Regions from separate parts of the Enterobacter ludwigii genome, predicted to be linked through region 4. Evidence: predicted binding sites of a transcription regulator. Region 4 holds the regulator's gene; each other region holds the start of a gene.
What was found. Region 4 encodes sigma-54, which starts transcription at its own class of promoters, with help from an activator protein. Its sites were predicted from a motif close to GTTGGCACANNTTTCGCTNT; they were not measured.
Positions count from the first base shown of each region.

Region 1: BH714_RS13220 (gamma carbonic anhydrase family protein) is a predicted target of sigma-54. The motif match lies at 2,308-2,327, and genes of this name have one in related genera.
Region 2: glnK (P-II family nitrogen regulator) is a predicted target of sigma-54. The motif match lies at 2,043-2,062, and genes of this name have one in related genera.
Region 3: BH714_RS02245 (amino acid ABC transporter substrate-binding protein) is a predicted target of sigma-54. The motif match lies at 2,597-2,616, and genes of this name have one in related genera.

Region 1 covers NZ_CP017279.1:2,832,825-2,838,335, forward strand. The annotation lists rRNA gene BH714_RS13205 (23S ribosomal RNA) at 1-237, opposite strand, end outside; tRNA gene BH714_RS13210 (tRNA-Glu) at 430-505, opposite strand; rRNA gene BH714_RS13215 (16S ribosomal RNA) at 591-2,131, opposite strand; gene BH714_RS13220 (gamma carbonic anhydrase family protein) at 2,604-3,158, shown strand; gene BH714_RS13225 (DUF1488 family protein) at 3,134-3,382, opposite strand; gene aroE (shikimate dehydrogenase) at 3,379-4,197, opposite strand; gene tsaC (L-threonylcarbamoyladenylate synthase type 1 TsaC) at 4,202-4,774, opposite strand; gene BH714_RS13240 (DNA topoisomerase family protein) at 4,764-5,321, opposite strand; gene smg (DUF494 family protein Smg) at 5,348-5,511, opposite strand, start outside.
Region 2 covers NZ_CP017279.1:193,559-199,069, forward strand. The annotation lists gene BH714_RS00910 (SmdA family multidrug ABC transporter permease/ATP-binding protein) at 1-118, shown strand, start outside; gene BH714_RS00915 (SmdB family multidrug efflux ABC transporter permease/ATP-binding protein) at 111-1,892, shown strand; gene glnK (P-II family nitrogen regulator) at 2,115-2,453, shown strand; gene amtB (ammonium transporter AmtB) at 2,489-3,775, shown strand; gene tesB (acyl-CoA thioesterase II) at 3,851-4,711, opposite strand; gene BH714_RS00935 (YbaY family lipoprotein) at 4,915-5,442, shown strand; gene BH714_RS00940 (MGMT family protein) at 5,473-5,511, opposite strand, start outside.
Region 3 covers NZ_CP017279.1:483,784-489,294, reverse strand. The annotation lists gene ybeY (rRNA maturation RNase YbeY) at 1-45, shown strand, start outside; gene corC (CNNM family magnesium/cobalt transport protein CorC) at 135-1,013, shown strand; gene lnt (apolipoprotein N-acyltransferase) at 1,019-2,557, shown strand; gene BH714_RS02245 (amino acid ABC transporter substrate-binding protein) at 2,889-3,794, shown strand; gene BH714_RS02240 (amino acid ABC transporter permease) at 3,950-4,690, shown strand; gene gltK (glutamate/aspartate ABC transporter permease GltK) at 4,690-5,364, shown strand; gene BH714_RS02230 (amino acid ABC transporter ATP-binding protein) at 5,364-5,511, shown strand, end outside.
Region 4 covers NZ_CP017279.1:4,217,714-4,223,224, reverse strand. The annotation lists gene kdsD (arabinose-5-phosphate isomerase KdsD) at 1-150, shown strand, start outside; gene kdsC (3-deoxy-manno-octulosonate-8-phosphatase KdsC) at 165-731, shown strand; gene lptC (LPS export ABC transporter periplasmic protein LptC) at 728-1,303, shown strand; gene lptA (lipopolysaccharide ABC transporter substrate-binding protein LptA) at 1,272-1,826, shown strand; gene lptB (LPS export ABC transporter ATP-binding protein) at 1,833-2,558, shown strand; gene rpoN (RNA polymerase factor sigma-54) at 2,606-4,039, shown strand; gene hpf (ribosome hibernation promoting factor) at 4,062-4,349, shown strand; gene ptsN (PTS IIA-like nitrogen regulatory protein PtsN) at 4,432-4,923, shown strand; gene rapZ (RNase adapter RapZ) at 4,969-5,511, shown strand, end outside.

The sequences.
Region 1 (5,511 bases), 1.4 Mb from region 4:
GGGAATCTCGGTTGATTTCTTTTCCTCGGGGTACTTAGATGTTTCAGTTCCCCCGGTTCGCCTCGTTAACCTATGTATTCAGTTAACGATAGTGTGTCGGAACACACTGGGTTTCCCCATTCGGACATCGCCGGGTCAAAGGTTCATATCACCTCGCCGGCGCTTTTCGCAGATTAGCACGTCCTTCATCGCCTCTGACTGCCAGGGCATCCACCGTGTACGCTTAGTCGCTTAACCTCACAACCCGAAGATGTTTCTTTCGATTCATCACCGGTTTGCGAAAATTTGAGAGACTCGAACACACATAACATGTGTGTCGTTTCAATTTTCAGCTTGATCCAGATTTTTAAAGAGCAAATATCTCAAACGTCACCCGAAGATGAGTTTTGAGATATGTCGGCAGGTGACTTTCACTCACGAACCAGCAAGTGGCGTCCCCTAGGGGATTCGAACCCCTGTTACCGCCGTGAAAGGGCGGTGTCCTGGGCCTCTAGACGAAGGGGACACTGAAGTCTCAATCGCAAGACGCCTTGCTATTTACTTTTCATCAGACAATCTGTGTGGACACTACAAAGGCAGGTTCTTTAAGGTAAGGAGGTGATCCAACCGCAGGTTCCCCTACGGTTACCTTGTTACGACTTCACCCCAGTCATGAATCACAAAGTGGTAAGCGCCCTCCCGAAGGTTAAGCTACCTACTTCTTTTGCAACCCACTCCCATGGTGTGACGGGCGGTGTGTACAAGGCCCGGGAACGTATTCACCGTAGCATTCTGATCTACGATTACTAGCGATTCCGACTTCATGGAGTCGAGTTGCAGACTCCAATCCGGACTACGACGCACTTTATGAGGTCCGCTTGCTCTCGCGAGTTCGCTTCTCTTTGTATGCGCCATTGTAGCACGTGTGTAGCCCTACTCGTAAGGGCCATGATGACTTGACGTCATCCCCACCTTCCTCCAGTTTATCACTGGCAGTCTCCTTTGAGTTCCCGGCCGGACCGCTGGCAACAAAGGATAAGGGTTGCGCTCGTTGCGGGACTTAACCCAACATTTCACAACACGAGCTGACGACAGCCATGCAGCACCTGTCTCAGAGTTCCCGAAGGCACCAAAGCATCTCTGCTAAGTTCTCTGGATGTCAAGAGTAGGTAAGGTTCTTCGCGTTGCATCGAATTAAACCACATGCTCCACCGCTTGTGCGGGCCCCCGTCAATTCATTTGAGTTTTAACCTTGCGGCCGTACTCCCCAGGCGGTCGACTTAACGCGTTAGCTCCGGAAGCCACGCCTCAAGGGCACAACCTCCAAGTCGACATCGTTTACGGCGTGGACTACCAGGGTATCTAATCCTGTTTGCTCCCCACGCTTTCGCACCTGAGCGTCAGTCTTTGTCCAGGGGGCCGCCTTCGCCACCGGTATTCCTCCAGATCTCTACGCATTTCACCGCTACACCTGGAATTCTACCCCCCTCTACAAGACTCTAGCCTGCCAGTTTCGAATGCAGTTCCCAGGTTGAGCCCGGGGATTTCACATCCGACTTGACAGACCGCCTGCGTGCGCTTTACGCCCAGTAATTCCGATTAACGCTTGCACCCTCCGTATTACCGCGGCTGCTGGCACGGAGTTAGCCGGTGCTTCTTCTGCGGGTAACGTCAATTGCTGCGGTTATTAACCACAACACCTTCCTCCCCGCTGAAAGTACTTTACAACCCGAAGGCCTTCTTCATACACGCGGCATGGCTGCATCAGGCTTGCGCCCATTGTGCAATATTCCCCACTGCTGCCTCCCGTAGGAGTCTGGACCGTGTCTCAGTTCCAGTGTGGCTGGTCATCCTCTCAGACCAGCTAGGGATCGTCGCCCTAGGTGAGCCGTTACCCCACCTACTAGCTAATCCCATCTGGGCACATCTGATGGCAAGAGGCCCGAAGGTCCCCCTCTTTGGTCTTGCGACGTTATGCGGTATTAGCTACCGTTTCCAGTAGTTATCCCCCTCCATCAGGCAGTTTCCCAGACATTACTCACCCGTCCGCCACTCGTCACCCGAGAGCAAGCTCTCTGTGCTACCGTTCGACTTGCATGTGTTAGGCCTGCCGCCAGCGTTCAATCTGAGCCATGATCAAACTCTTCAATTTAAGTTTGATGCTCGTGAATTAAACTTCGTAATGAATTACGTATGTTCACTCAGAGACTTGGTATTCATTTTTCGTCCGAGGACGTTAAGAATCCATGTCACTTTGAGTGCCCACACAGATTGTCTGATAAATTGTTAAAGAGCAGTTGCGACGCGGCTTACAGCTCACCGTCGCGAGGTGGCGTATATTACGCTTTCCTCTTTCAGAGTCAACCCTGAAGTTCAGGATTTTTTCTCTTCAACCGACCGGGTTAACTGTGAAGTGATTCACATCCGCCGTGTCGATGGAGGCGCATTATAGGGATCCCAATTTTTAGCACAAGTACTTTTTGGATCTTTTTTTCCAACTGTCGATTTTCCGCGCTTTTCGCTGAAATCCCACCCAATATGCTTAAATATTGACGCTTTTTGCCTTGCCTCGATCCAATAATATGATCAAGTCTTCTATATAGTGCTCATCGTTCGAGGTAGATATGTCCGCAGTATTACGTCCTTATAAAGATCTTTTCCCCCAAAAAGGCGATCGCGTGATGATCGATGCCAGCAGCGTGGTCATCGGCGATGTTCGAATGGCCGATGACGTCAGTATCTGGCCGCTCGTCGCCATCCGGGGGGATGTAAACCATGTGACCATTGGTGCACGCACCAATATTCAGGACGGTAGCGTTCTGCACGTAACCCACAAATCCTCCTATAACCCCCAGGGCAATCCACTCATCATTGGAGAAGATGTCACCGTCGGCCATAAAGTGATGCTTCACGGCTGCACTATTGGTAATCGGGTTCTTGTTGGCATGGGGTCGATTTTGCTGGATGGCGTCATTGTAGAAGATGACGTGATGATTGGCGCAGGCAGCCTTGTTCCCCAGAACAAAAGACTGGAGAGCGGCTATCTCTATTTGGGAAGCCCGGTAAAACAGATCCGCCCCCTGAAGGAGGCAGAGATCGAAGGATTAAAATATTCGGCGAATAACTACGTTAAATGGAAGAATGACTATCTGAGTCAGGATACCCAGACCCAACCCTGATCGTCTTCCTGCTGATCGCGGATTAAATCGCTGGCTTCCTCTTCAAGATCCCAGCGATTTTCACAAAACACCTCTAACGGGTCTGAACCACCAAAGCGACGCAACAGCGTTTCCCCACGAATGGCACAGGTAAGTTGCATTCCATGCACCAGCACCGGGAAACAGACCGCCTGTTTACTCTCGTCCCAGCTTTCCCTGTCCGGAAAATGAATTGCCTGATTCACGCCGTGAGCTCCCTTTTCAGCTTTTCAATGACCGGTTCGACCAAAGGCAATACACCGTGCCAGAGCAGCACCGCGTGTGCTGCCTGTCCCACCAGCATTCCCAGCCCATCGGCTACGTGTTTTCCGCCGTGCTGTTCACACCAGTTCAAAAAAGGTGTCTTCCCTTTCTGATAGAACATGTCGTAGAAGTAAATATGGGCACTTACCAGCGAAGCAGGGATCGCCGGCACGTCACCACCGATACCGCTGGAGGTGGCGTTGATGATCAGATCAAACTCACGATCGGCAAGTTCATCCAGGGCGACCGCGCTCACGCTGCCGGTATGTGCGAACAACGCAGCCAGCGCTTCTGCCCGCGAGAAGGTCCTGTTTGTAATGGTCACCGCGCAATCCAGTGACAGCAGAGGCAGCAATACTCCCCGCGACGCTCCGCCCGCACCAATCAGCAGAACCCTGAAACCAGGTTTAATAAACGAGAGCCTTTCCAGATCGCTCAGTAACCCAATTCCGTCAGTGTTATCTCCCAGCAGGCGTCCATCCTCAAGCCGTTTTAAGGTATTCACTGCACCCGCAAGGGAAGCACGCTCGGTGAGTTCATCCGCACGTTCGAAGGCTTCCTCTTTAAACGGTACCGTTACATTCGCACCTTTGCCACCCGCGTTGAAGAAACCCTCCAGCGCAGGAATAAATGCATCAACGGGTGCCAGCACGCGGCCATAGGGATGATTTATTTGCAGTTGCTCGGCAAACAGTTGATGGATTAACGGTGACTTGCTGTGTGCTATCGGATTACCAAAAACAGCATAGGTTTCCATTGGATTACCCCTGGCGAAAACGTTCGCCGGTCAAGGCGTCGCGGATTTCAGACGGATTGAGGCGCCCTCCCGTCTCACCGACGGCAACCGGGAAATCATTCCCAAACTGCGCCCGTACTTCGTCGGTTGTGCGGCAAGGTGGCTGCCCGGTCAGATTCGCGCTGGTTGAGACCAGTGGTTTCCCAAAGGCCAGGCAAAGCTCGACCACCAGCGGATGGTCCGTTACGCGCACGGCGAGGGAATCAAAGCGCCCGGTCAACCAGCGCGGCGTTGTCGGCTTCGCCGGGAAAACAAAGGTCACGGGGCCGGGCCATGCTGAGAAAATAGTCTCCCGCTGCTCCGGCGTTAGCATGGAATCATCGATATAAGGCTTAAGCTGCTCATAGTTAGCAGCGATTAAAATAAGCCCTTTTTCGACTGGCCTCTGTTTAAGTGTGAGCAGTCGGCCAACGGCCGTTTCGCTGTCAGGATCGCAACCGACCCCAAAAACAGCTTCAGTTGGATAGGCGATGACTTCTTCATTTTTCAGGACATCCACCGCATGAGCAATGGAGCCTGATGGCAGGTTATTCTTCACTGTTTTGATCCGCCGGAACCGGCTTTCCACATTGTTTACTGGCGCAGAAGCGTTTCAAACCTTGCGCCGCTTTTTTCTCTATAAGTAGCGGATAATTGCAATGAGAGCAGACACCCGCTACCGGTTTGAAATTGATAACAAACTGACATTCAGGATAGCGATCGCAGGAATGAAAGGTCTTACCAAAACGAGAACGGCGCTGCACGAGCTGTCCACGCTGGCATTGAGGACAGGCAATAGCCGTTTCATCAGGTTTATCAATTTGTTCTGTATGTTCACATTCAGGATAGTGGCTACAGCCAATAAACATGCCGAAACGGCCCTGACGTAGCGCTAACTCGCCGCCGCAAAGAGGGCAAAGCTGTCCCTCCAGAATTTTGACGATATGTCCATCCGCCTGGCTTTTCAGGGGACGGACATAATCACATTCCGGATAGTGGGAACAACCGAGAAACGGGCCGTGTTTCCCGGACCGAATAACAAGTTCAGCCCCGCACTGCGGGCAGGGCTCATTTTTATGCACCGTGAATAGTGCTGATTTGGCCATAACAACTCTTGGTGCTGCACATTGAATTAATGCAGCATACCTTCATTCACTTCAAAGAGTAATTCTTCCATTTGCTGATAGGCATTTTCACAGCCTGGAATATTAAACAGAACCATCAGGATGACCCACTTGAGGTCTTCCAGTTCGAAGTCTGCCGTATCCAGCGCCATAACGCGCTCTATCACCATCT
Region 2 (5,511 bases), 830 kb from region 4:
ACAGCATGAACAGCTTGCGGAGCAACCGGGCTGGTATCGCGATATGTATCGTTATCAGCAGCTTGAAGCTGCGCTGGACGACGCCCCGGAACAGGATGAGGAGAACGCTAATGCGTAAGACCGTGACGCAGTGGCCGACGCTAAAACGCCTGCTGGCCTATGGTTCTCCGTGGCGAAAACCGCTTTCACTTGCCGTGCTGTTGCTGTGGATTGCCGCGATTGCTGAAGTGAGCGGTCCGCTGCTTATCAGCTACTTTATCGACAATATGGTGGCGAAAAGCTATTTGCCGCTGGGGCTTGTCGCGGGGTTAGGTGTGGCCTACGTTGGGCTACAGCTGACAGCGGCGTCACTGCATTACGCCCAGTCTCTGCTCTTTAACCGGGCGGCCGTGGGCGTGGTGCAGAAGTTACGTACGGATGTGATGGATGCGGCACTGCGCCAGCCGTTGAGCGAGTTTGATACCCAGCCGGTTGGGCAGGTGATATCCCGGGTGACCAACGATACCGAGGTGATCCGCGATCTGTATGTCACCGTTGTGGCAACCGTGCTGCGCAGCGCGGCGCTGATTGGCGCCATGCTGGTGGCGATGTTCAGCCTCAACTGGCGTATGGCTCTGGTGGCGATCACCATCTTCCCGGCCGTATTGATTGTAATGGTCATCTATCAACGCTACAGCACGCCGATTGTGCGTCGGGTGCGCGCCTATCTGGCCGATATCAACGATGGCTTCAACGAAGTGATCAACGGCATGAGCGTCATTCAGCAGTTCCGCCAGCAGGCTCGCTTTGGTGAACGCATGGGAGAAGCCAGCCGGTCGCACTATATGGCGCGTATGCAAACGCTGCGACTGGACGGTTTCCTGCTGCGTCCGCTGCTGAGCCTCTTCTCGGCGCTGGTTCTCTGTGGCCTGCTGATGCTTTTCGGGATGAGCGCGAACGGAACAATTGAAGTTGGGGTTCTGTACGCTTTTATCAGCTATCTGGGACGCCTTAATGAACCGTTGATAGAACTCACCACCCAGCAGTCTATGTTGCAACAGGCCGTGGTGGCGGGGGAGCGCGTGTTCGAACTGATGGACCGGCCACGTCAGACCTACGGCGATGATGAGTGTCCTTTGCTAAGCGGAGAGATTACGTTTGATAAGGTCTCGTTTGCTTACCGTGAAGACCGTCTGGTGTTGCAGGACATCTCTCTTGATGTGCCGTCGCGCAGCTTTGTGGCGCTGGTGGGGCATACCGGCAGCGGTAAAAGTACCCTCGCCAGCCTGTTGATGGGCTATTACCCGGTCAGTCAGGGTGAAATCCGCATTGATGGTCGTCCGCTCGCATCACTGAGCCACAATGTGTTGCGCAAAGGCGTTGCAATGGTGCAGCAAGACCCGGTGGTCATGGCCGATACCTTTTACGCCAACGTCACTCTCGGTCGGGACTATACCCAGCAACAGGTGTGGGATGTGCTGGAAACCGTGCAGCTGGCAGAGCTGGCGCGCGGCTTTAGCGATGGGATCAATACCCGGCTTGGTGAGCAGGGGAATAACCTCTCGGTGGGACAAAAGCAGCTTCTGGCCCTGGCGCGGGTGCTGATTGAAACGCCGCAGGTGCTGATACTCGACGAAGCGACCGCCAGCATCGACTCTGGTACTGAGCAGGCTATCCAGCTGGCGCTGGCCGCGGTGCGTGACCACACGACGCTGGTGGTTATCGCACACCGTCTTTCAACGATTGTCGACGCAGACACCATCCTGGTGCTGCACCGCGGTCAGGCCGTCGAACGCGGTACGCACCGGGAGCTGCTCGAAGCAAAAGGGCGCTACTGGCAGATGTATCAGCTGCAGCTGGCCGGTGAAGAGCTGGCTGCCAGCGTGCGTGAGGACGAGTCCCTCAGCGCCTGATGCACCAAAACAAGGCAGCGCGCTAACAGTCATTACTGTTGGTGCAAAACTGAAACGCACCGTGCACTGTCATGGTGCGTTTTTTTTCACCGGTTCGTTAAACATGCTCGTGTAATGCTCATTGCAGCGCGTTTCCCTCAGGTTTTCATTTCTGGCACACCCCTTGCAATGTCTTCTGCGTATTAGCGGCGGCCATTACCGAATTCTGACTGGAGGGGATCTATGAAGCTGGTTACGGTTGTAATCAAACCATTCAAACTCGAAGACGTGCGTGAAGCATTGTCTTCCATGGGTATTCAGGGACTGACTGTCACCGAAGTGAAAGGCTTTGGTCGTCAGAAGGGTCATGCCGAGCTTTACCGCGGGGCAGAATACAGCGTTAACTTCCTGCCAAAAGTAAAAATTGATGTCGCGATTGCTGATGACCAGCTTGATGAAGTTATTGATGTCATTAGCAAAGCGGCCTACACCGGCAAAATTGGCGACGGCAAAATTTTCGTTGCCGAATTGCAGCGCGTCATTCGCATCCGTACCGGCGAATCTGACGAAGCGGCACTGTAAGTAACTCCTGGCACACAGTGATAGGGATCGAGAAAATGAAGATAGCAACAATCAAAACGGGTCTGGGTTCGCTGGCACTGCTGCCGGGCCTGGCACTGGCTGCCCCTGCGGTGGCAGACAAAGCCGATAACGCCTTTATGATGATCAGCACCGCGCTGGTGCTGTTCATGTCCATTCCGGGCATTGCGCTGTTCTACGGCGGCCTGATCCGTGGCAAAAACGTTCTCTCCATGCTGACGCAGGTTGCCGTCACGTTCGCGCTGGTTTGCGTGTTGTGGGTGGTCTACGGTTACTCTCTGGCCTTCGGCACGGGCAATGCGTTCTTCGGAAACTTTGACTGGGTCATGCTGAAAAACATCGAACTGACCGCGCTGATGGGCAGTTTCTATCAATATATTCACGTTGCCTTCCAGGGCTCGTTCGCCTGTATCACCGTTGGGCTGATCGTCGGTGCGCTGGCTGAGCGTATTCGCTTCTCCGCCGTACTGATCTTCGTGGTGGTCTGGCTGACGCTCTCCTATGTGCCGATTGCGCACATGGTCTGGGGTGGCGGTCTGCTGGCGAGCCATGGCGCGCTGGACTTCGCAGGCGGTACCGTTGTACACATCAACGCCGCGGTGGCGGGCCTGGTAGGGGCATACCTGATTGGCAAACGCGTGGGCTTCGGTAAAGAAGCGTTCAAACCGCACAACCTGCCGATGGTCTTTACCGGTACAGCGATCCTTTACTTTGGCTGGTTCGGCTTCAACGCCGGTTCAGCAAGCGCAGCAAACGAAATCGCCGCGCTGGCCTTCGTGAACACGGTTGTGGCCACGGCGGGTGCGATCCTCTCATGGGTATTTGGTGAGTGGGCGGTACGCGGTAAGCCTTCGCTGCTGGGTGCCTGTTCAGGTGCAATTGCCGGTCTGGTTGGTATCACGCCAGCTTGTGGCTACGTCGGTGTTGGCGGCGCGCTGCTTGTCGGGCTGGTGGCCGGTCTGGCGGGTCTGTGGGGTGTGACGGCGCTGAAACGTGTTCTGCGCGTCGATGACCCGTGCGATGTCTTCGGTGTACACGGCGTCTGCGGCATCGTCGGTTGTATCATGACCGGTATCTTCGCGGCGAAATCGCTGGGCGGCGTGGGTTACGCAGAAGGCGTCACCATGGTTCACCAGGTGCTGGTGCAGCTGGAAAGTATTGCCATCACCGTCGTGTGGTCTGCCGTTGTGGCCTTCATCGGCTATAAGCTGGCGGATATGACCGTCGGTCTGCGTGTTCCGGAAGAACAGGAACGCGAAGGTCTGGACGTCAACAGCCACGGCGAGAATGCGTACAATGCCTGATAAGCAAAACGGCAACCCAGGGTTGCCGTTTTCGTTTTGTTCCCTCTCCCGTCGGGAGAGGGCCGCAGTACAACCTCACCCGCGGTTACGCATTACCCCTTCCTGCACCGTCGACGCGACCAGCACGCCATCCTGAGTGTAAAACTCACCGCGCACAAAGCCGCGCGCGCTTGACGCCGAGGTACTCTCCACGCTGTAGAGCAGCCACTCGTTCATGTCGAACGGACGATGGAACCACATGGAGTGATCGATGGTGGCCACCTGCATCCCTTTTTCAAGGAAGCCCACGCCGTGCGGCTGCAGCGCCACCGGCAGGAAGTTGAAATCTGAGGCATAACCCAGCAGATACTGATGAACGCGGAAATCCGCGGGCACGGTGCCGTTAGCGCGGATCCAGACCTGGCGCTTTGGCTCGGCCGTGTGGCCTTTCATCGGGTTATGGAATTCGACAGGGCGGATCTCAAGCGGTTTATCGCAGAGAAACTTCTCCTTTACCTGCGGTGGAAGCAGATGCGCCAGCGCACGGGCGATATCGGTCTCGGATTTGAGATCGTCTGGCGACGGCGCGGGTGGCATCGTTTTTTGATGCTCATAGCCCGGTTCCGGCGCCTGGAACGAGGCGGTCATGTAAAAGATAGGCTTGCCATTCTGAACCGCCGCGACACGACGCGCGCTAAAGCTGTTGCCATCCCGCAATACCTCAACGTCATATACGATGGGTTTCGCGCTATCACCAGGGCGTAAGAAGTAGCTGTGAAATGAGTGCACCAGACGGTCTGCAGGGACGGTCTCCTTTGCTGCGTAGAGCGCTTGTCCTACGACTTGCCCGCCGAAGACCTGGCGTAAGCCGAGATCTTCGCTCTGTCCGCGAAAGAGTCCTTCCTCAATTTTTTCCAGATTCAGTAATGTCAGCAGATTGTTCAGTGCCTGACTCATAGTTGTCCTCAATAAACGCCGTAGCGAAAGATAGGCAGAGTATAACGCAGAAATGAAAGTGGTCCGATGGGTAGAATAATCTGAATATCTGGACGATTTTAGGCATAAATCAGTGATCTGTGCCAAACTTACCTGTGTTATGTGATTGAAACGACATCGGATGGGATCGATCCCGCTGGTGCATTGATGATAAGGAGACTTCAATGAAACTCGTGCCCATGCTAAGTGGTGTAGCAATTGCGGTGGCGTTGTCCGCCTGTGCAGGAAAGAGCGCCCAGGTGCCGGTGCCAGCAGCAGATCCAAACGGGATTAATACACTCTCACAGCAGTCCATTCAGCAGCCTAACGTTTCCGGGACTATCTGGATTAAACAGAAAGTCGCGTTACCGCCAGATGCGGTATTAACGGTAACCCTGTCTGATGCTTCCCTGGCAGACGCGCCGTCTAAAGTATTGGCCCAGCGTGCCGTGCGTACGGAAGGTAAGCAGGCACCGTTTAGCTTCGTGTTGCCGTATAACCCATCAGACGTGCAGCCTAATGCCCGTATCCTCCTGAGCGCAGCAGTAACGATCAACGATAAACTGGTGTTTATCACCGATACGGTGCAGGAAGCGATTAACCACGGCGGGACAAAAGTTGACCTGAACCTGGTTCCGGTACAGCAAACCGAAGTGCCGGTTGCGCCACAGACTAACCAACCGTCTCTGCCAACCCCTCCGACCCAGATGTAACGCTTTAAACCCTCTCCTTCGGGAGAGGGTTTAATACACCCAGCGGTACTTTTGCAAATCAATCTGTCC
Region 3 (5,511 bases), 1.1 Mb from region 4:
CTTGCTCTGGGCTATGAGGATCCGTACATTGCCGAGAAAGAATAGTCAGTCGACCGACTGACTAACATGCCGCCGCGTAGGGAAATAGCGCGGTGGTAAACGTTGAACTAACAAGAGAACCCTTAACAAACGCCATGAGCGACGACAATTCACACAGTAGCGACACGACAAACACCAAAAAGGGATTTTTCTCCCTCATTCTGAACCAGCTTTTCCACGGCGAACCTAAAAACCGTGACGAACTGCTGGAGCTGATTCGTGATTCCGGGCAAAACGACCTTATCGATGAAGATACGCGCGAAATGCTCGAAGGGGTAATGGACATCGCCGACCAGCGCGTTCGCGACATCATGATCCCCCGCTCGCAGATGATCACCCTGAAACGTAACCAGACTCTGGACGAGTGCCTCGATGTGATCATCGAATCCGCACACTCGCGTTTCCCGGTCATCAGCGAAGACAAAGATCACATTGAAGGGATTTTGATGGCTAAAGATCTGCTGCCGTTTATGCGCAGCGATGCCGAAGCCTTCAGCATGGAAAAAGTGTTACGCCAGGCCGTGGTTGTGCCGGAAAGTAAACGTGTGGATCGGATGCTGAAAGAGTTTCGCTCTCAGCGCTACCACATGGCGATTGTTATTGATGAATTTGGTGGCGTTTCCGGTCTCGTCACGATCGAAGATATCCTTGAGCTGATCGTGGGCGAAATCGAAGATGAGTATGACGAAGAAGAAGATATCGACTTCCGTCAGCTTAGCCGTCACACCTGGACCATTCGCGCGCTGGCCTCGATTGAGGACTTTAACGACGCCTTTAGTACCCATTTCAGCGATGAAGAGGTCGATACTATTGGCGGGCTGGTGATGCAGGCCTTTGGCCACCTTCCGGCACGCGGCGAGACCGTTGACATCGACGGTTACCAGTTCAAAGTGGCAATGGCCGACAGCCGACGTATTATACAGGTTCATGTCAGAACGCCGGACGACTCACCGGTGCCAAAACTGGAAGATTAATGTAAATGGCATTTGCCCCATTACTTGAACGCCAGCGCGTACGTTTGCTGCTGGCGCTGTTACTCGGAGCCAGCGGAACGCTGGCTTTTTCTCCTTACGATATCTGGCCTGCAGCCATTCTCTCCCTGATGGGACTTCAGGGTTTAACCCTGAATCGTCGTCCCGTCCAGGCGGCAGCGATTGGCTACTTCTGGGGACTGGGGCTGTTTGGCTCCGGCATCAACTGGGTCTATGTCAGCATCGCCCAGTTTGGCGGTATGCCAGGACCCGTTAACGTCTTCCTCGTGGTGCTGCTGGCCGCTTATCTCTCGCTCTATACCGGCCTGTTCGCGGGTATCCTTTCTCGCCTGTGGCCAAAAACCACCTGGCTGCGCGTTGCCATTGCTGCGCCGGTTGTCTGGCAAATTACCGAGTTCCTTCGCGGCTGGGTACTGACCGGCTTCCCGTGGCTGCAGTTCGGTTACAGTCAGATTGATGGCCCGCTAAAGGGGCTTGCTCCGGTAATGGGCGTTGAAGCGATTAACTTCCTGTTGATGGTGGTGAGCGGACTGCTGGTCCTGGCGCTGGTCACACGTAGCGGGAAGACGCTGGTCGTGGCGCTGGTGTTGTTTGCCCTGCCTTTCCCACTGCGTTATATCCAGTGGTACAGCCTGGTGCCAGAGCGCACTACACAGGTTTCAATGGTGCAGGGGAATATCCCTCAGTCAATGAAATGGGACGAGAAAGAGCTGCTGAACACGCTGAAGATCTACGCTAACGCCACCGAGGCGGTCATGGGTAAATCGCAGCTGATCATCTGGCCAGAGTCGGCGATTCCGGATCTGGAAATTAACCAGCAGCCGTTCCTGAACATGATGAACGATCTACTGCTGGCTCGCGGCAGTACGCTGGTTACCGGGATTGTCGATGCGCGTCTGAATCAGCAGAACCGCTATGACACCTACAACACCATCATTACGCTGGGTAAAGACAGCGAATACAGCTACAACTCCACTGACCGGTATAACAAGAATCACCTGGTACCGTTTGGCGAATTTGTACCGCTGGAGTCCATTCTGCGCCCGTTAGCACCGTTTTTTGACCTGCCGATGTCCTCATTCAGCCGTGGTCCGTACGTTCAGCCCCAGCTGCATGCGCACGGTTTTGCCCTGACAGCGGCCATCTGCTACGAAATTATCCTCGGCGAGCAGGTGCGCGATAACTTCCGTCCGGACACTGACTTCCTGCTGACTATCTCCAACGATGCCTGGTTTGGTAAGTCGATTGGCCCGTGGCAGCACTTCCAGATGGCACGGATGCGCTCCCTGGAGCTGGCGCGCCCGCTGCTGCGTAGCACCAACAACGGCATTACCGCCGTGATTGGCCCGCAGGGCGAAATCCAGGCCATGATCCCGCAGTTCACCCGTGAAGTGCTGACGACCAACGTCACGCCTGCGACGGGCCTGACGCCTTATGCCCGCACCGGCAACTGGCCGCTGTGGATCCTGACCGCGCTGTTCGGATTTGGCGCGGTGCTGATGAGCTTGCGTCAGCGTCGTCGATAATTTCCCCTCCCTTCCCCTCTCCCGTTGGGAGAGGGCATTTCTGGCACGTCTCTTGCTTTATTTCCCCACGTAAACGCAGTTTGGCTTAACGTGCAACTTCGTCGCACCAGCGTAGATCACCGGTAGCACCGAAACGGTGCAACGAGAGATATTTGCCTCTGATTGGTGCGGCGCGCTTCGCAAAAATAAACAATAACGCAGCAAAATCTTTACATTAAGCCAGACTAAATGTTAACAAGCTTGCATAACACTGCACTCGCATAGCGCGAGATATAACAACATCACAATGGGTATCAATGCGTCACTGGCGCTGATAAGAAAGGAGTTGGGTATGCAATTACGTAAACTGGCCACAGCAATGCTGGTTATGGGGATGTCGGCAAGCGTCGTTCACGCTGAAGATGCTCCGGCTGCCGGGAGCACTCTCGACAAGATTGCCAAAAACGGCGTGATCGTGGTCGGCCACCGTGAATCTTCTGTCCCGTTCTCTTACTACGACAACACGCAAAAAGTCGTGGGCTATTCACAGGATTACTCCAACGCTATCGTTGAAGCTGTGAAGAAAAAGCTGAACAAACCTGACCTGCAGGTGAAGCTGATTCCAATCACTTCACAAAACCGTATTCCACTGCTGCAAAACGGCACGTTCGATTTTGAGTGCGGTTCCACCACCAACAACCTTGAACGTCAGAAACAGGCTGCCTTCTCTGACACCATCTTCGTCGTGGGCACCCGCCTGCTGACCAAGAAAGGCGGCGAGATCAAAGACTTTGCAGATCTGAAAGGTAAAGCCGTTGTTGTTACCTCCGGTACCACTTCCGAAGTGTTGCTGCACAAGCTGAACGACGAGAAGAAAATGGATATGCGCATCATCAGCGCGAAAGATCATGGCGACTCTTTCCGTACCCTGGAAAGTGGCCGTGCTGTGGCGTTTATGATGGATGATGCCCTGCTGGCAGGCGAACGTGCAAAAGCGAAGAAACCAGACAACTGGGATATCGTCGGCACGGCGCAATCTAAAGAAGCGTACGGCTGTATGCTGCGTAAAGACGATCCGCAGTTCAAGAAGCTGATCGATGACACCATCGCTCAGGTTCAGACCTCCGGTGAAGCGGAAAAATGGTTTGATAAATGGTTCAAGAACCCGATTCCACCCAAAAATCTTAACATGAACTTCGAACTGTCTGACGACATGAAAGCGCTGTTCAAATCACCAAACGACAAGGCTCTTAACTAATTAGAACAACAGGGGCGGGATCTCCTGCCCTCTCGATTGTCGGGAAGCATGGACAGACTATACGTTGAGTGGTCGTTCCCCACTCAGCGCGAAAAATGAGCTTCTCACCAATCTTCGAGGGTAGCGCTGCTACCCTTTTTTTTCTGGAGTTTATTATGTCAATAGACTGGAACTGGGGCATATTCCTGCAACAAGCCCCGTTCGGCAACACCACCTATCTTGGCTGGCTGTGGAGCGGTTTTCAGGTTACCGTCGCCTTATCGATCACGGCGTGGATTATCGCGTTTCTTGTCGGTTCACTGTTCGGTATTTTACGCACCGTGCCTAACCGTTTTCTCTCATCTCTCGGCACCCTGTATGTGGAACTGTTCCGTAACGTTCCGCTGATTGTGCAATTTTTCACCTGGTATCTGGTCGTCCCGGAACTGCTGCCGGAAAATATTGGCATGTGGTTTAAGTCGGAACTGGATCCGAACGTGCAGTTCTTTGTCTCCTCCATGCTCTGCCTGGGGCTCTTCACCGCCGCGCGCGTTTGCGAGCAGGTGCGTGCCGCCATTCAGTCACTGCCGCGCGGACAAAAAAATGCTGGCCTGGCGATGGGCCTGACGCTGCCACAAACTTACCGCTACGTACTGCTGCCTAACGCTTACCGCGTCATTGTTCCACCGATGACGTCTGAGATGATGAACCTGGTGAAAAACTCGGCCATCGCCTCGACCATCGGTCTGGTGGATATGGCCGCACAGGCGGGCAAGCTGCTGGATTATTCCGCCCACGCGTGGGAATCCTTCACGGCGATCACACTCGCCTATGTTCTGATTAACACTTTCATCATGCTGGTGATGAACCTGGTTGAACGCAAAATCCGCCTGCCGGGCAATCTGGGGGGCAAATAATGTACGAATTTGACTGGAGTTCTATCGTTCCATCCATGCCTTACCTGCTGGATGGCCTGCTGATCACCTTAAAAATCACTGTGATTGCTATTGTGGTGGGTATCGTCTGGGGCACCCTGCTCGCGGTCATGCGCCTGTCGGCCTTTAAACCGTTCGCCTGGTTTGCCACAGCCTACGTTAACGTTTTCCGCTCCATCCCCCTGGTGATGGTACTGCTGTGGTTTTACCTGATTGTTCCCGGCTTTCTGCAAAACGTGCTGGGGCTGTCGCCGAAAACCGATATCCGCCTGATCTCCGCGATGGTCGCGTTCTCAATGTTTGAGGCTGCTTACTATTCAGAGATTATCCGAGCGGGTATTCAGAGTATTTCCCGTGGGCAGTCCAGCGCCGCGCTGGCGCTGGGGATGACGCACTGGCAATCCATGCAGCTCATTATTCTGCCGCAGGCGTTTCGCGCCATGGTTCCCCTCCTGCTGACCCAGGGCATCGTACTGTTCCAGGATACCTCTCTGGTCTACGTACTGAGCCTGGCAGACTTCTTCCGTACCGCGTCTACCATCGGTGAACGTGATGGTACGCAGGTCGAAATGGTGCTCTTCGCGGGTGGCGTCTATTTTGTGATTAGTTTAAGCGCGTCGCTGTTGGTCAGCTGGCTGAAGAAAAGGACTGTATAATGATTTCCCTGAAAAATGTTTCTAAATGGTATGGGCACTTTCAGGTGCTGACCGACTGCTCAACCGAAGTGAAAAAAGGTGACGTGGTGGTGGTATGTGGGCCGTCCGGCTCTGGTAAATCCACGCTGATCAAAACCGTTAACGGCC
Region 4 (5,511 bases):
GGCGGTATCCGTGTTCGTCCGGGCACGCTGGCGGTGGATGTGCTGAACCTGATGCAGTCCCGTCATATCACCTCAGTGATGGTTGCCGATGGCGACCAGTTGCTGGGTGTGGTACATATGCATGATCTGCTGCGCGCAGGCGTAGTGTAATGAAGGATAAGACAATGAGTAATGCGGGTGCATCCCTTGCAACCTGTTATGGTCCGGTCAGTACCCATATGATGGCAAAGGCGGAAAACATTCGCCTGCTCATCCTGGATGTGGATGGGGTACTCTCTGATGGCCTGATTTACATGGGCAATAATGGTGAAGAGCTGAAAGCGTTTAACGTTCGCGATGGCTACGGTATTCGTTGTGCGCTCACATCAGGCATCGACGTTGCCATCATCACCGGTCGGAAAGCTAAACTGGTAGAAGACCGTTGTGAAACGTTAGGCATTACCCATCTGTATCAGGGTCAGTCCGATAAGATGGCGGCGTTCAACGATTTACTGGGTAAACTGGCCGTCGCGCCGGAAAACGTGGCCTATGTCGGGGACGATCTGATTGACTGGCCGGTGATGGCTGAAGTCGGTCTGAGTATCGCCGTGGCCGATGCGCATCCGCTGCTGATCCCGCGCGCTGACTATGTCACCCATATCAACGGTGGCCGTGGTGCCGTACGTGAAGTCTGCGATCTGCTTTTGCTGGCGCAGGGCAAGCTTGATGAGGCCAAAGGGCAATCGATATGAGTAAAACCAGACGTTGGGTTATCATTCTGCTTTCGCTTGTCGCACTGGTATTGATTGGCGTGAACCTTGCCGATCGCGACGATACGCAGACGGAAGTGGTCAATACGAGCGAGCCAACTTATAAAAGCGATCACAGTGACACCGTGGTCTACAGCCCGGAAGGTGCGCTGAACTATCGCCTGATTGCCCAGCATGTTGAATATTTTTCAGATGACGGTATTTCGTGGTTTACCCAGCCTGTCATGACCACGTTTGATAAAGACAAAGTGCCGACGTGGTCGATTAAATCTGACCGGGCAAAACTGACGAATGACCGTATGCTTTATCTGTATGGCCACGTTGAAGTCAACGCCCTGACCGCTGACTCACAACTGCGCAAAATCACGACGGATAATGCACAGATCAACCTCGTGACCCAGGACGTGACGTCGCAGGATCTGGTCACACTGTATGGCACAACATTTAATTCCAGCGGTTTAAGAATGCGCGGGAACTTACGCAGCAAAAACGCCGAGCTGATTGAAAAGGTTAGAACCTCCTATGAAATTCAAAACAAACAAACTCAGCCTTAAAGTAATTATCGCCAGTGCGATGCTGGCGACCAGTCTTCCCGCGCTTGCTGTAACGGGCGATACTGACCAGCCTATCCATATCGAGTCCGACACGCAGTCGCTTGATATGCAAGGCAATGTCGTTACCTTTACCGGTAACGTCGTCATGACCCAGGGCACCATCAAAATCAACGCCGACAAAGTGGTCGTTACCCGTCCCGGTGGCGAGCAAGGCAAAGAGATCATTGATGGCTATGGCAACCCGGCAACCTTCTACCAGATGCAGGATAACGGCAAACCCGTGAAAGGCCGCGCCACGCATATGCACTATGAGCTGGCAAAGGACCTGGTCATCCTGACCGGTAACGCTTATCTGGAACAGCTGGACAGCAACATCACCGGCGACCAGATCACCTATCTGGTGAAAGAGCAAAAAATGCAGGCCTCCAGCGAGAAAGGCAAACGCGTAACCACCGTGCTGGTTCCGTCGCAGCTGCAGGACAAAGGTAAGGGTCAGGCCCCGGCACAGAAGAAGAGTAACTAATTCGTTATGGCAACATTAACTGCAAAAAATCTCGCGAAGGCCTATAAGGGCCGCCGTGTCGTAGAAGATGTCAGTCTGACCGTCAACTCCGGCGAAATTGTAGGCCTGCTTGGCCCTAACGGTGCGGGCAAGACCACAACCTTCTACATGGTCGTTGGCATTGTGTCGCGCGATGCAGGCAACATCGTCATTGATGATGAAGATATCAGTCTTCTGCCGCTGCATGCGCGTGCGCGTCGCGGTATCGGCTATCTGCCGCAGGAAGCCTCCATTTTCCGCCGCCTGAGCGTCTTTGATAACCTGATGGCCGTCCTGCAAATTCGTGACGATCTGACCAGCGAACAGCGTCAGGACCGGGCTAACGAGCTGATGGAAGAGTTCCATATCGAACATCTGCGCGACAGCCTCGGTCAGGCGCTGTCCGGCGGTGAACGCCGTCGCGTTGAGATTGCACGTGCGCTGGCTGCAAACCCGAAATTTATCCTTCTGGATGAACCGTTTGCAGGCGTTGACCCGATCTCCGTTATCGACATTAAACGTATCATTGAGCATCTGCGCGACAGCGGGCTTGGCGTACTGATCACTGACCATAACGTCCGTGAAACGCTGGCCGTGTGCGAACGCGCATACATCGTGAGCCAGGGCAATCTGATCGCCCACGGTACGCCGCAGCAGATCCTCGAAGATGATCATGTTAAGCGTGTCTACCTTGGGGAAGACTTCAGACTCTGATAGGGTAGAGGTAATGTAACGCCGAACCGGAGAAAAATGCTCTGAACATGAAGCAAGGTTTGCAATTACGGCTCAGCCAACAACTGGCGATGACGCCGCAGCTACAGCAGGCGATTCGCCTGTTGCAACTGTCCACCTTAGAACTCCAGCAGGAGCTCCAGCAAGCGCTGGATAGCAATCCGTTGCTGGAGCAAGCCGATCTTCATGAAGAGGTAGATACCCAGCAGTCGCAGGATACTGAAGCACTCGACACCGCCGATGCGCTCGAACAAAAAGAGATGCCGGACGAGCTTCCGCTGGATGCCAGCTGGGATGAAATCTACACCGCCGGAACCCCTTCCGGTACGCGTGCAGACTACCAGGACGATGAGCTACCGGTTTATCAGGGTGAAACTACCCAGTCACTGCAGGATTACCTGATGTGGCAGGTGGAACTTACCCCCTTCTCCGATACCGACCGCGCGATAGCGACATCCATTGTCGATGCCGTGGATGACACCGGTTATCTGACCGTCACGCTGGACGAAATTCTGGAAAGCATGGGTGACGAAGAGATTGAACTCGAGGAGATAGAAGCCGTTTTGAAGCGCATTCAGCGTTTCGATCCGGTTGGGGTGGCCGCAAAAGATCTGCGCGACTGCCTGCTTATCCAACTTTCTCAGTTCAGTAAAGAGACGCCATGGCTTGATGAAGCCCGCTTGATCATCAGCGACCATCTGGATCTTCTGGCCAACCACGATTTCCGCAGCCTGATGCGCGTCACGCGCCTGAAAGAAGAGGTGCTGAAAGAGGCGGTCAATCTGATTCAGTCCCTCGATCCGCGCCCCGGTCAGTCCATTCAGACCAGCGAACCCGAGTACGTCATCCCGGATGTGCTGGTCAGAAAACACAATGACCGCTGGGTCGTTGAACTGAACTCAGACAGCATCCCTCGCCTGCAAATCAACCAGCAGTATGCCTCCATGTGCACCAGCGTGCGTAACGACTCCGATAATCAATACATTCGTAGCAATTTGCAGGAAGCGCGATGGTTGATCAAAAGTCTGGAGAGCCGAAATGATACGCTGCTCCGCGTAAGCCGCTGTATTGTCGAACAGCAGCAGGCGTTCTTTGAGCAGGGCGAAGAGTATATGAAACCGATGGTGCTGGCGGATATCGCCCAGGCCGTCGAGATGCATGAATCAACCATTTCCCGCGTGACCACGCAGAAGTATCTGCACAGCCCACGCGGTATTTTTGAGCTTAAGTATTTCTTCTCCAGCCATGTGAATACCGAGGGCGGCGGTGAAGCGTCGTCAACGGCCATTCGCGCCCTGGTGAAGAAGTTGATCGCCGCGGAGAACCCCGCGAAGCCACTGAGCGACAGTAAGTTAACCACCATACTGTCCGACCAGGGTATTATGGTGGCACGCCGAACTGTTGCGAAGTATCGAGAGTCTTTATCCATTCCGCCGTCTAACCAGCGTAAACAGCTGGTCTGACACAACCGATAAGGAAGACACTATGCAGCTCAATATCACAGGACATAACGTCGAGATTACTGAGGCTTTACGTGATTTTGTGAATGCTAAATTCGCGAAACTCGAGCAGTATTTCGAAAGGATCAACCAGGTCTATGTTGTATTGAAAGTGGAGAAAGTGACTCATATCTCGGATGCGACCCTGCATGTCAACGGGGGTGAGCTCCATGCCAGTGCGGAAGGGCAAGACATGTACGCTGCTATCGACGGCTTGATTGATAAGCTTGCACGACAGCTCAATAAACATAAAGACAAACTGAAACAACACTAATTGTCCGGGCAGTTAACGGGTGCAGGAAGGCCTGTTGTGAAACACAACAGGCCGTTTGTACAGTTAGCGCTTAGGTGAAATTATGATGAACAACGATTCCGCTCTTCAACTGAGCAATGTCCTTAACCAGGAATGTACGCGCAGTGCTGTTCACTGCCAGAGCAAAAAACGTGCGCTGGAGATCATCAGTGAACTGGCCGCAAAACAGCTGGGCCTGCCGCCGCAGGTCGTGTTCGAAGCGATCCTGACCCGTGAAAAAATGGGCAGTACCGGCATCGGCAACGGCATCGCGATCCCGCACGGCAAACTGGAAGAGGACACCCTGCGTGCCGTCGGTGTGTTTGTGCAGCTGGAGACGCCTATCGCCTTCGATGCCATCGATAATCAGCCCGTCGATCTCCTCTTCGCGCTGCTGGTGCCTGCCGACCAGACGAAAACCCATTTGCATACGCTTTCGCTGGTCGCAAAACGCCTGGCCGATAAAACCATTTGCCGTCGACTGCGCGCAGCCCAAAGTGATGAAGAGCTATATCAAATTATCACTGAAGCAGAAGGCAATCAGGATGATGCATAACCAGGAGATGGCCTTCACATCTGTTGTCCTGAGGAGAAACGGAACATGGTGCTGATGATTGTCAGTGGCCGTTCAGGGTCCGGGAAATCCGTGGCCCTGCGCGCGCTGGAAGACATGGGGTTTTACTGCGTAGATAACCTGCCGGTCGTGCTGCTGCCCGACCTGGCACGCACGCTTGCGGAGAGGCAAATCTCTGCCGCCGTCAGTATCGACGTTCGTAACATGCCTGAATCGCCAGAAATCTTTGAACAGGCAATGAGCAACCTGCCTGATTCATTCTCGCCTCAGCTGCTGTTCCTCGATGCAGACCGCAATACTCTGATCCGTCGCTACAGCGATACCCGTCGTTTGCACCCGCTTTCCAGCAAGAACCTCTCGCTGGAAAGTGCTATCGACGAAGAGAGCGATCTGCTGGAACCGCTGCGTTCCCGTGCTGACCTGATTGTCGATACGTCCGAAATGTCCGTGCATGAGCTGGCGGAAATGCTGCGTACCCGTTTACTGGGCAAACGCGAGCGTGAACTGACGATGGTGTTCGAGTCGTTCGGCTTTAAGCACGGTATTCCTATCGATGCGGATTATGTTTTC